DNA from 3 places in the Arthrobacter sp. 01T425 genome. Region 3 is predicted to be linked to each of the others. Evidence: riboswitches for the same ligand, from Rfam matches in the RefSeq annotation. Region 3 holds a riboswitch; each other region holds the start of a gene.
What was found. Region 3 has a riboswitch for S-adenosylmethionine ahead of AC1DNG_RS14880 (methionine ABC transporter ATP-binding protein). Riboswitches for the same ligand answer to the same signal wherever they lie in the genome.
Positions count from the first base shown of each region.

Region 1 (3,269 bases), on a different contig from region 3:
CCCAGAACCCGCGGGACTTGCTGGGGCTGTGCTCGGCGACGAGGAGGACGGCGCCGCCCCATTCGCCGCCGACGGCGAAGCCCTGGGCGAAGCGCAGGAAGACCAGCAGCGCCGGGGCCCAGTAGCCGATCTGCGCGAAGGTGGGCAGGCAGCCCATCAGGAAGGTGGAAACGCCCACCAGGAGGATGCTGACCTGGAGCAGCTGCTTGCGGCCGAACTTGTCGCCGAAGTGGCCGAAGACGATGCCGCCGATCGGGCGGGCGACGAATCCGACGGCGTAGGTCAGGAACGCGGCGATAATGCCGTCGAGTTCCGTGCCCGAATTGGGGAAGAACGTCTTGCCGAAGACCAGCGTGGCGGCGGAGGCGTAGAGGAAGAATTCATACCACTCCACCACCGTGCCGGCCATGGAGGCCGTTACTACCTTCTTCAGTCCGGACGTTTTGACGTCCGGCTCGTCTGCGCGCGTTGTCGCGGCGTTTTCCGTGCTCATGTGAACTCCTTCGGTGTCGCCTTCGACACCCTGCGGACCATTGGACTGAGGACGCCCGTGATGTAGGGCACATGGCGTCATTCCCCATGAGTATGGACGCTCCCGCCCTGAGCCTCAACGGCCATTAGTGCAGAGCGCATCTGCAAAAATGCACAAGCGGGCCGGCCTAGTGGCCGAAGAAGGTCCCCCGAAGCTGCCCGCTCAGCTGGCCGATTTCGGTCAGGAAGCCGTCGTGGCCGATCGGCGCTTCAATGATGTGCAGTTCCGGGCCGCCCGGCAGGGCCTCTGCCAGTTGACGGGACTGGGCCGGGAAATACAGGCGGTCCGAGTCCACGGCCGCCACCAGGAACTCGGCGGTGGCCGGAGCCAGTGCCTCCCCGAGGCTTCCGCGCCCCCGGCACACATCGTGGCTCATGAGGGCTTCGGTGATCGCGATGTAGCTGTTCGCGTCGAAACGCCGGGCCAGTTTGCTGCCCTGGTGGTCCAGGTAGCTTTCCACCTGGTAGCGCCCGCGTCCGGCCAGCGATCCGGCTTCCAGGGGCGTCTCGGACTCCTGGGCGTTGCGGCCAAACCGGCCGTCCAGTTCGGCCGCTGAGCGGTAGGTGATGTGCGCGATGCGCCGGGCGAGGGCGAGCCCTGCTTCGGGTTCCGGGCCGCCGTAGTAGTCCCCGCCCTTGAAGTGGGGGTCCTGGCGGATGGCCAGCGTCTGGGCCTGCGCGAAGGCAATCTGTTCGGCGGTGCTGCTGGCGCCGACGGAAATCACGGCGCAGCGCCGGACCCGGCCGGGAAACGTGACGGCCCATTCAAGGGCGCGCGCGCCGCCGAGCGAGCCGCCCAGCACCGCGTACCAGCTGCCGATGCCCAGGGCATCGGCCAGCCGCGCCTCGGCGGCGGCGGTGTCCCGCAGGGTGACCAGCGGGAACCGCGATCCCCAAGGGCGCCCGTCGGGGGCCGGGGTGGAAGGCCCGGTGGATCCGTAGCAGCCGCCCAGGATGTTGATCGAAACGACGAAATACTTGTCCGTGTCCACGGGAGCCCCGGGTCCGGCGAGCTGTTCCCACCAGCCGGGCTCCCCGCTCTCGCCGCGGGTCACGTGTGTGTCGCCGGTCAGGGCGTGTTCAATGAGCACGGCGTTGGAGGCGTCCGCGTTCAGGGTCCCCCACGTCTCGTAGGCGAGCACCACATCCGGCAACGGAGTCCCGGATTCGAGCTGCAGATCACCGATCCTGACGAACTGGACGGTCCCGTCAGGGGTCCGGGATGGTTTGGTTTCGGGAACACCCGTGCGGGTGACGGCAATCGTCATGTGAGGACCTATCTTCGCGCTTGCCCGCCGTCAGCTGACCGGCAGGCCAGGTCTTCACCCGGGGCACCCCGCCGCAAAAGGAGGGTTGCCGGCCAGCAAGCCGGGGCTGTCGCTGGCACTCATGACCTGGTACGAGTCTACGAAACGGGGTGCGGAAATGACGAAGATTATGACTTCCATGTGACAGCCGGACCCGTCAGCACCGCAGACTCCCCACCTTTGACAGCCGTGACCGGCGGGTCGCCCCGAAGTGCCGGCGATTCCCGGTGTCATGCCCGTAAAGGTGGGGAAATTCGGCGTGGGCTTCGGCCTAGGCGGACTTGGCCGCGCGGAATCCGGCGTCGAGGTCCGCCAGGATGTCGTCAATGTGCTCCAGTCCCACCGAAAGCCTCACCAGCCCGGGGTTCACCCCGGCGATCACCTGCTGTTCGGGCGAGAGCTGGCTGTGGGTGGTCGACGCCGGATGGATCACCAGCGACCGGACATCGCCGATGTTCGCGACGTGCGAGTGCAGTTCGAGGGCATCGACGAACCGCTTGCCGGCCTCCGCTCCCCCTGCAATGTTGAACGCCACGACGGCGCCGGTCCCCTTGGGCCCGTACTTGCGGCCGCGCTCGTACCAGGGGCTGGACGGCAGCCCGGCGTAGGCGACCGATTCGACGTCGTTCCGCCCCTCCAGCCAGTGCGCCACCTTCGTGGCGTTGGCCACGTGGCGCTCGACGCGCAGGCTCAGCGTTTCGATGCCCTGGGCGATGAGGAACGCGTTGAACGGGGACACCGCGGAGCCGAGGTCGCGCAGGAGCTGGACCCGGGCCTTGAGGATGTAGGAGAGATTCGCGCCCAGCGCGCCGCCCGCTCCGAGGTCGCGGGCATAGACCAGGCCGTTGTAGGTGGGGTCGGGGGTGTTGAAGCCGGGGAACCGCTCCGGGTCCTTCCCGAAGTCGAAGTTGCCGGAGTCCACGATCACGCCGGCGATCGCGGCGCCGTGCCCGCCGAGGTACTTGGTGGCGGAATGGACCACGATGTCCGCGCCCCACTCGATCGGCCGGATCAGGTAGGGGGTGGAGAGCGTGTTGTCGACAACCAGCGGCACGCCGGCCTCGTGCGCCACCCGGGAGACGCCCTCGATGTCCAGGACGTCCTGGCGGGGGTTGGAGACCACTTCGCCGAAGAACAGCTTGGTGTTGGGCTGGACGGCGTCCCGCCACTGGTCCAGGTTGTCCGGGTCCGCCACGAAGGTCACGGAGATGCCGAACTTCTTCAGCGTGTGCGCGAGCAGGTTGTAGGTTCCGCCATAGAGGCTGGGGCTGGCCACCACATGGTCCCCGGCCTCGGCGATATTGAGGATGGCGAACGTCTCGGCGGCCTGGCCGGAGCTGAGCAGCAGCGCCGCGAGACCGCCTTCCAGGCTGGCGACGCGCTGTTCGACGGCATCCTGGGTCGGGTTGCCGATCCGGGTGTAGATGGGCG
Region 1 is NZ_JBFTPY010000006.1:104,282-107,550, reverse strand. Features, by position in the region: gene AC1DNG_RS09180 (MFS transporter) at 1-493, opposite strand, end outside; gene metX (homoserine O-acetyltransferase MetX) at 660-1,799, opposite strand; SAM riboswitch class IV at 1,811-1,926, opposite strand; gene AC1DNG_RS09170 (bifunctional o-acetylhomoserine/o-acetylserine sulfhydrylase) at 2,110-3,269, opposite strand, start outside.
Region 1: linked by a shared signal. The riboswitch ahead of metX (homoserine O-acetyltransferase MetX) and the one ahead of AC1DNG_RS14880 (methionine ABC transporter ATP-binding protein) in region 3 are both predicted to bind S-adenosylmethionine.

Region 2 (3,269 bases), on a different contig from region 3:
CCAAGGCCGATGTCAAGGATCCCGCCGAGCTGCTGTCCAACTACCAGCACCTCGACTTCCCCGTCATCATCTCCAAGACCGCCGACTCCGCCGCTTCCGGCATCGACGCCCGCTCCGACGACGGGCTCTCCGCCCGGCTCGACAAGGACGCGGTATCCCAGCTGCGCGACTACCTCGACGGCAAGGTCACCGTGATGCTGGGCCATTCCGGCGTCGGCAAGTCCACCATGGTCAACGCCCTGACCGGGGCCGAGCGGGCCACGGGAGGCGTGAACGCGGTAACCGGCCGCGGCCGCCACACGTCCTCCTCGGCACTGGCGCTCAAAGTCAACGATGCCCCGGCCGGCAGCTGGATCATCGACACCCCCGGCATCCGGTCCTTCGGCCTGGCCCACGTGGACCCGGACCGGATCCTGCGTTCCTTCCCGGACCTGGAACCGGGCACCGATGATTGCGAACGCGGCTGCAAGCATGACTCCACCGCCGTCAACTGCGGCGTCGACAAGTGGGTTGCGGCCGGGCATGCGGGGCCCTCGGGACCGGCCAGGCTCGCGTCCCTGCGACGGCTGCTGGGCACTGACCCGCGGATGGAAGCGCAGGAAACCAAGGAACTGGGCACCGTCTCCTAGCCGGACCGGCAACGGGGCGGCGGCGCCGTGCCGCGGCCTCCCGCCCGGCAGCCCGGTTTGACGGTAGTTTGGAACCATGAGCCAACCCGCTTCGAGCTACAACGATGACCTGCGCCTTGCCCATGTACTGGCAGATTCGGTCGATTCCCAGACCATGAGCCGCTTCAAGGCGCTCGACCTTCGGATCGAGACGAAGCCCGACCTCACACCCGTCACCGATGCCGACAAGTCCGCGGAAGAGGCCATCCGCGGCCAGCTCTCCCGGTCACGTCCGCGTGACGCGGTCCTGGGCGAAGAGTTCGGCAGCTCGGGCCACGGTTCCCGCCGGTGGATCATCGACCCGATCGACGGCACGAAGAACTTTGTCCGCGGCGTCCCGGTCTGGGCCACCCTGATCGCCCTCGTCGATGAGGGCGAGCCGGTGGTCGGCGTCGTCAGCGCGCCGGCACTGGGCAAGCGCTGGTGGGCCGCCAAGGGTGCGGGCGCCTACACGGGCCGCTCGCTCGCCGCCGCCACACGGTTGAAGGTATCCAACGTCTCCAATCTCGAGGACGCCTCGCTGTCCTACTCCAGCCTTGGCGGCTGGAAGGAACGCGGGAACCTGGATGAGTTCCTGGGCCTGACCGAGGAAGTGTGGCGGACCCGCGCCTACGGTGACTTCTGGTCGTACTGCCTCGTGGCCGAGGGCGCCGTGGACATCGCCTGCGAACCCGAGCTGAACCTCTATGACATGGCCGCCCTGGTGCCCATCGTGACCGAGGCCGGCGGCCGCTTCACCTCGCTCGAAGGCGAGGACGGCCCCTTCGGCGGCAACGCCCTGGCCACCAATTCGATCCTGCACTCGGAAGTGCTCAAGCGGCTCAACCCCGGACTCGACGACCTCTTTCAGGCCCACCCGAACAACTGATCCGCGCCCGTAATAATCCGCTTCACAATCGGCGGCCGCCTTTTCCCCGGCTGCGCCGATGTCCTACGCTCGATGCAGGTCACGAGTGCCAGCGCTAAACCCCGGTTTGCTGGCCGGCAACCCTCCAGTCGCGGTGGGGTGCCCCGGGTGACGACCTGGCCGGTCCGGAACGGACCCGGCAAGCGCGGATTCCCACGGTGTGGGGTCCTGTTCGAGTGAGGTCCCATGACAACTGCCATTTTCCCCGTTGCCCCTGAATTCCATGCACGGCTTGCCCTCGCGGCCCGCCCGCTGGCAGCCGTCACCGGGGCCGAAATCCAGGCCCCGCTGATCACCGGCGGCCACGCGCGCTACGCCAACCTCGACTACGGCGCCTCCGCCCCGGCCCTGTCCGTGGTCTCGGCCTACCTGAACGAAATCCTGCCGTACTACGCGAGCGTGCACCGCGGCGCCGGCTACGCATCACAGATCAGCACCTCCGTCTACGAGAACGCCCGGGACATCGTGCGGGACTTCGTGGGCGGCCGGCCCGGCGATTCCGTGATCTTCACGCGCAACACCACCGATTCCCTGAACCTGCTGGCCGGCTGCCTGCCGCTGCGCGACGGGCGGCCCGCGGGCGAGGTCCTCTACCTCGACATCGAACACCACGCCAACCTCCTGCCCTGGCAGAATGTCCCGCACCGCAGCGTCGTGGCCGCCGCCACCCTCGCGGCCACCGTGGACCGCCTGCGCGACGAACTCGCCCGCGGCGGCGTCAGCCTGTTGGCCGTCACCGGCGCCTCCAACGTCACCGGCGAGATCCTCCCGATCCGGACCCTGGCCGCACTGGCGCACGAATACGGCGCCAGGATCGTTGTCGACGCCGCGCAGCTCGCCCCGCACCGGCGGATCAATATCGCCGCGGACGACGTCGATTACCTCGCCTTCTCGGGGCACAAGCTGTACGCCCCGTTCGGCGCCGGCGTGCTGGTGGGGCGGACGGACTGGCTCGACGCCGGCACCCCGCACCTGGCCGGCGGCGGCGCGGTCCGCGATGCCCGGCTCGACTCCGTCAGCTGGACCACGGGACCTGCCCGGCACGAGGGCGGCTCGCCGAACGTCCTCGGTGCGGCGGCCCTCGCCCGCGCCACCCAGGTCATTGCAGCCCTGGACCCGGAGCAGTGGCAGGCCCACGAGGACGCCATCCGGTCCTTCCTCGTCGAGGGCCTCCAGGGCATCGAAGGGGTAACCGTGCACCGGATCTTTGCCGATTCGGCTTCCGATTCTTCCTCCGCTTCTTCCACTGGAGGCGATCAGCCGGACACCGGCACGATCGGCGTCGTGAACTTTTCCGTGGAAGGCTACGACGCCGGACTGGTGGCCGCCTACCTGTCGGCCGAACACGGCATTGGCCTGCGCGACGGCCGCTTCTGTGCCCACCCGCTGCTCAAGCGGCTCGGCCTGCCCGCCGGCTCCCTGCGGGCCAGCTTCGGCCTCGGCTCACGGCTGGAGGACGCCGAACGCCTGCTGGCCGGCCTGCAGCAGCTGCGGCAGAACGGACTCGGCTGGGATTACGTGGTGGATGCCGGCCGCTGGGTGCCGGCCAACGATACCCGCAGCTATCCCCACTGGGCGCCGAACACCCCGGGCACCGCCGGCGCTGCGCCCTGCACCCTCGACTAGGCAGGATCGGGGCCCGGCGCGGGTGCGGTAAATTCGAAAGGTACCTGAAACCAGCAGGACCTTCCCGA
Region 2 is NZ_JBFTPY010000009.1:148,808-152,076, reverse strand. Features, by position in the region: gene rsgA (ribosome small subunit-dependent GTPase A) at 1-629, shown strand, start outside; gene hisN (histidinol-phosphatase) at 706-1,536, shown strand; SAM riboswitch class IV at 1,614-1,727, shown strand; gene AC1DNG_RS11965 (aminotransferase class V-fold PLP-dependent enzyme) at 1,762-3,201, shown strand.
Region 2: linked by a shared signal. The riboswitch ahead of AC1DNG_RS11965 (aminotransferase class V-fold PLP-dependent enzyme) and the one ahead of AC1DNG_RS14880 (methionine ABC transporter ATP-binding protein) in region 3 are both predicted to bind S-adenosylmethionine.

Region 3 (3,269 bases):
CCGCCGGAGGTGTGGACCAGGCCCTTGGGCTTGCCGGTGGTGCCGGAGGTGTACATGATGAACAGCGGCGTCTCGGCGTCGAACGCCTCGGCTTCGTGAGTCTCGGAGGCGGTGCCGACGGCGTCGTGCCACCACACATCGCGGCCGGCGGTCATCGGAACGGTGTCCAGTTCGTCCGCGGGAGTGGTCCGGTTGACCACCAGGACGTGTTCGATGGCGTTGTCGCCGGAGACGGCGGCGTCCGCGTTGTCCTTGACCGGCACGGCGGTGCCGCGGCGGAACTGGCCGTCGGTGGTGACCAGGAGCTTGGCGCCGGTGTCCTCCACCCGGAACTTCAGGGCCTCGGCGGAGAATCCGCCGAAGACCAGGGAATGGATGGCACCGATCCGGGCCACCGCGAGGGTGATGATCACGGTTTCGGGGATGACGGGGAGGTAGATGACCACCCGGTCGCCCTTGGTGATACCGAGATCCAGGAGGGCATTGGCGGCTTTGGAGACCTCGCGCTGGAGTTCGGCGTAGGTGACGGCACGGCGGTCGCCGGGCTCGCCCTCAAAGTGCAGGGCCACCTTGTCTCCGCGCCCCGCCGCTACGTGGCGGTCGACGCAGTTGTAGGCGACATTGAGCCTGCCCCCTTCGAACCAGGTGATCTGCGGTCCGGTGCCGGCCTCGACGTCGGCCGGGATCCGGCGGTGCGCGGTGTGCCAGGGCTTGGTTTGCTCCGTCGCGCCGCCGGGCAGGTCCGCCCAGTCGAGGCGGAGAGCCTGGGTTTCCCAGAACGCAACCGTCTCTGCCTGGACAGTTCCCGCGGTCGCGGCGCCGCCGTGCCGGGGAAGGTGGTTTCCGAAGGTGGTGCTGCGGTGACGCGCCGGCCCATCGGCGGGGACGCCGTGCACTGCGCCGTCCGTGGACTCGTTCAGGGACCATCCCGAAGAGCCGCGAGAGGAGCCGGGCGCGTCACGCAGCCCTGCTTCGTTCGCCGTCGCGTCCGAAGTGGTTTGTGGGAATGCCTCGGACGCAGTCCGGGCAAAGGTGGGCAGGGCGGAAGAATTCTCAGGGGTCATTGCTGCACTCCATCGGTCCTGGCAGTAGCACCCTTTGTTGCTCCGGCTCCCTCGAATTTCACCGAAGGAGGGCGGAGCGGTTGCGTGGGAATGGTCGTCTCACGTCACCGGGGGGTTGCTGCGGCGTCATCGATCCAGGTCTCTCGGCCGCTCGGGATGGTCACTACCTACTAGAACTTCAGATGCACGATTCCGCAAAATCGGCGTCCGGGAGCGCCGTAATATTCGTTCACCCGGCGTGGGTCCTGCCCAAATCATTCATTTATTCGACAATTGCCCGGAAAGGTCGCAGGAGTAAGGTTGATGCATGGCCCATGTTAACGATCCGGCAGTCATTGACCGCCTCATGCGAACCAAAGGCACGTGGGCGGTGGTCGGCCTCACCACCAACGAATGGCGCTCGGCGTATGAGGTCTCCCTCTATGTCCGGGACCGGATGGGCATGACCATCATTCCGGTCAACCTTCCGGGCGACGATGTCCACGGCGAGAAGGGGTACCGTTCCCTGTCTGACATCCCGGCGGAGAAGCACCCGATCGACGTCGTGGACTGCTTCGTCAACTCCCACAGGGTGGGCGCAGTCATAGACGAGGCCATCGCAGTAGGCGCCAAGGCCGTCTGGCTGCAGCTGGGCGTCTTCGACGACGCCGCGACGGACCGGGCCAAGGCCGCCGGGCTGGACGTCGTCGTGAACGCGTGCCCCGCCCGCGAAGGCTGGCGCGTGGGCATCTAACGGCCCGGGAATGACGATCAACAGATCGGGAAGAGTCGGTTACAAAATGTGACCGGCTTTTTCTGTATCCGGCCTCCTGCCGTGTGAGATGGACTCGTAACCATCCCGAGCGGCTGAGAGATCTGGCTCCGTGACGCCGCAGCAACCCCCTCCTTTGAGGACGGTGCTACCGCCAGGACCGATGGAGAACCACTGTGTTCTGAGGCTCCCCGGCTTCGCTCAGCGCTGCCCGGAAGCCAGGACCCAGGGCTTTCCTCGGGCGAGCCCGGAGGAAATCATGAACACGCAGACAGCGGCAGCGCCGCGGCCCCGAGCAGGTGGGGGCCTGTGATCGAGATCCAGAACGTCAGCACGTCATTCGCTTCGGCCGCGGGACCTTTCACGGCCGTCGATGACGTCAGCCTGCACATCAGGCGGGGCACCATCCAGGGCATCATCGGGTTCTCCGGCGCCGGCAAATCCACGCTGCTGCGCAACATCAACCTCCTCGAGCGCCCGACGTCGGGCCGCGTCCTGGTGGACGGCGTGGACCTGGTGACCCTGTCCGACGCCGAGCTCCGGACCAAGCGGCATGACATCGGCATGATTTTCCAGCACTTCAATCTCCTCAACAACCTCACAGCCCAGGAAAATGTGGAGCTGTCCCTGAAGTTCGCCGGCGTCGGGAAGGCGGAACGCCGGCGGCGGGCCGCCGAAACCCTGGAAATCGTGGACCTCGCCGACAAAGCGGGAACGTATCCGGCCAAACTCTCCGGGGGCCAGAAACAGCGGGTGGCGATCGCCCGCGCCCTTGCCACCGGGCCCAAAGTGCTGCTCTGTGACGAGCCGACGTCGGCCGTGGATCCCCGGACGACGTCATCGGTCCTGCAATACCTGGCCGACGTCAACGCCGAATTCGGCATCACAATCGTGGTGGTCACCCACGAGATGAATGTCATCAAGGCCATCGCGGACAACGTCGCGGTCATGGAAGAAGGCCGGGTGGTGGAGCAGCTCGACCTCGCCGAACTCCAGCGCCCCGGTTTCCACCCGGCGACGTCGATCGGCCGCTACCTGGTCTCCGATGAGATCCAGCTGGACCGCTCCGGGAGGGGCACCCACACCACAGCCGCGTCGGAGGGCCTGATCAATGTTTGACCGCATCCTGGAAGTCCTGCCCGAAATCGGCGTCGCCATGGGACAGACCCTCACCATGCTGCTGGTGGCGATCCCGCTGGCGGTGCTGCTCGGGACACCGCTGGGTGTCCTGCTCTACACCATCGGTCCCAACGGGCTCAAGCACAGGCCAAAGCTGCACCGGGTCCTGGACGGGCTGGTCAACCTGCTCCGCTCGTTCCCGTTCCTGATCCTGCTGATCGCGATCATTCCCGTGACCAGGTTCATTGTCGGCACGACCATCGGCACGGCCGCCGTCATTGTCCCGCTGACCCTCAACGCCATTCCGTATTTCGCCCGCTTCGTGGAACAGAACC
Region 3 is NZ_JBFTPY010000013.1:25,965-29,233, forward strand. Features, by position in the region: gene acs (acetate--CoA ligase) at 1-1,064, opposite strand, end outside; gene AC1DNG_RS14875 (CoA-binding protein) at 1,372-1,797, shown strand; SAM riboswitch class I at 1,895-1,985, shown strand; gene AC1DNG_RS14880 (methionine ABC transporter ATP-binding protein) at 2,125-2,934, shown strand; gene AC1DNG_RS14885 (methionine ABC transporter permease) at 2,927-3,269, shown strand, end outside.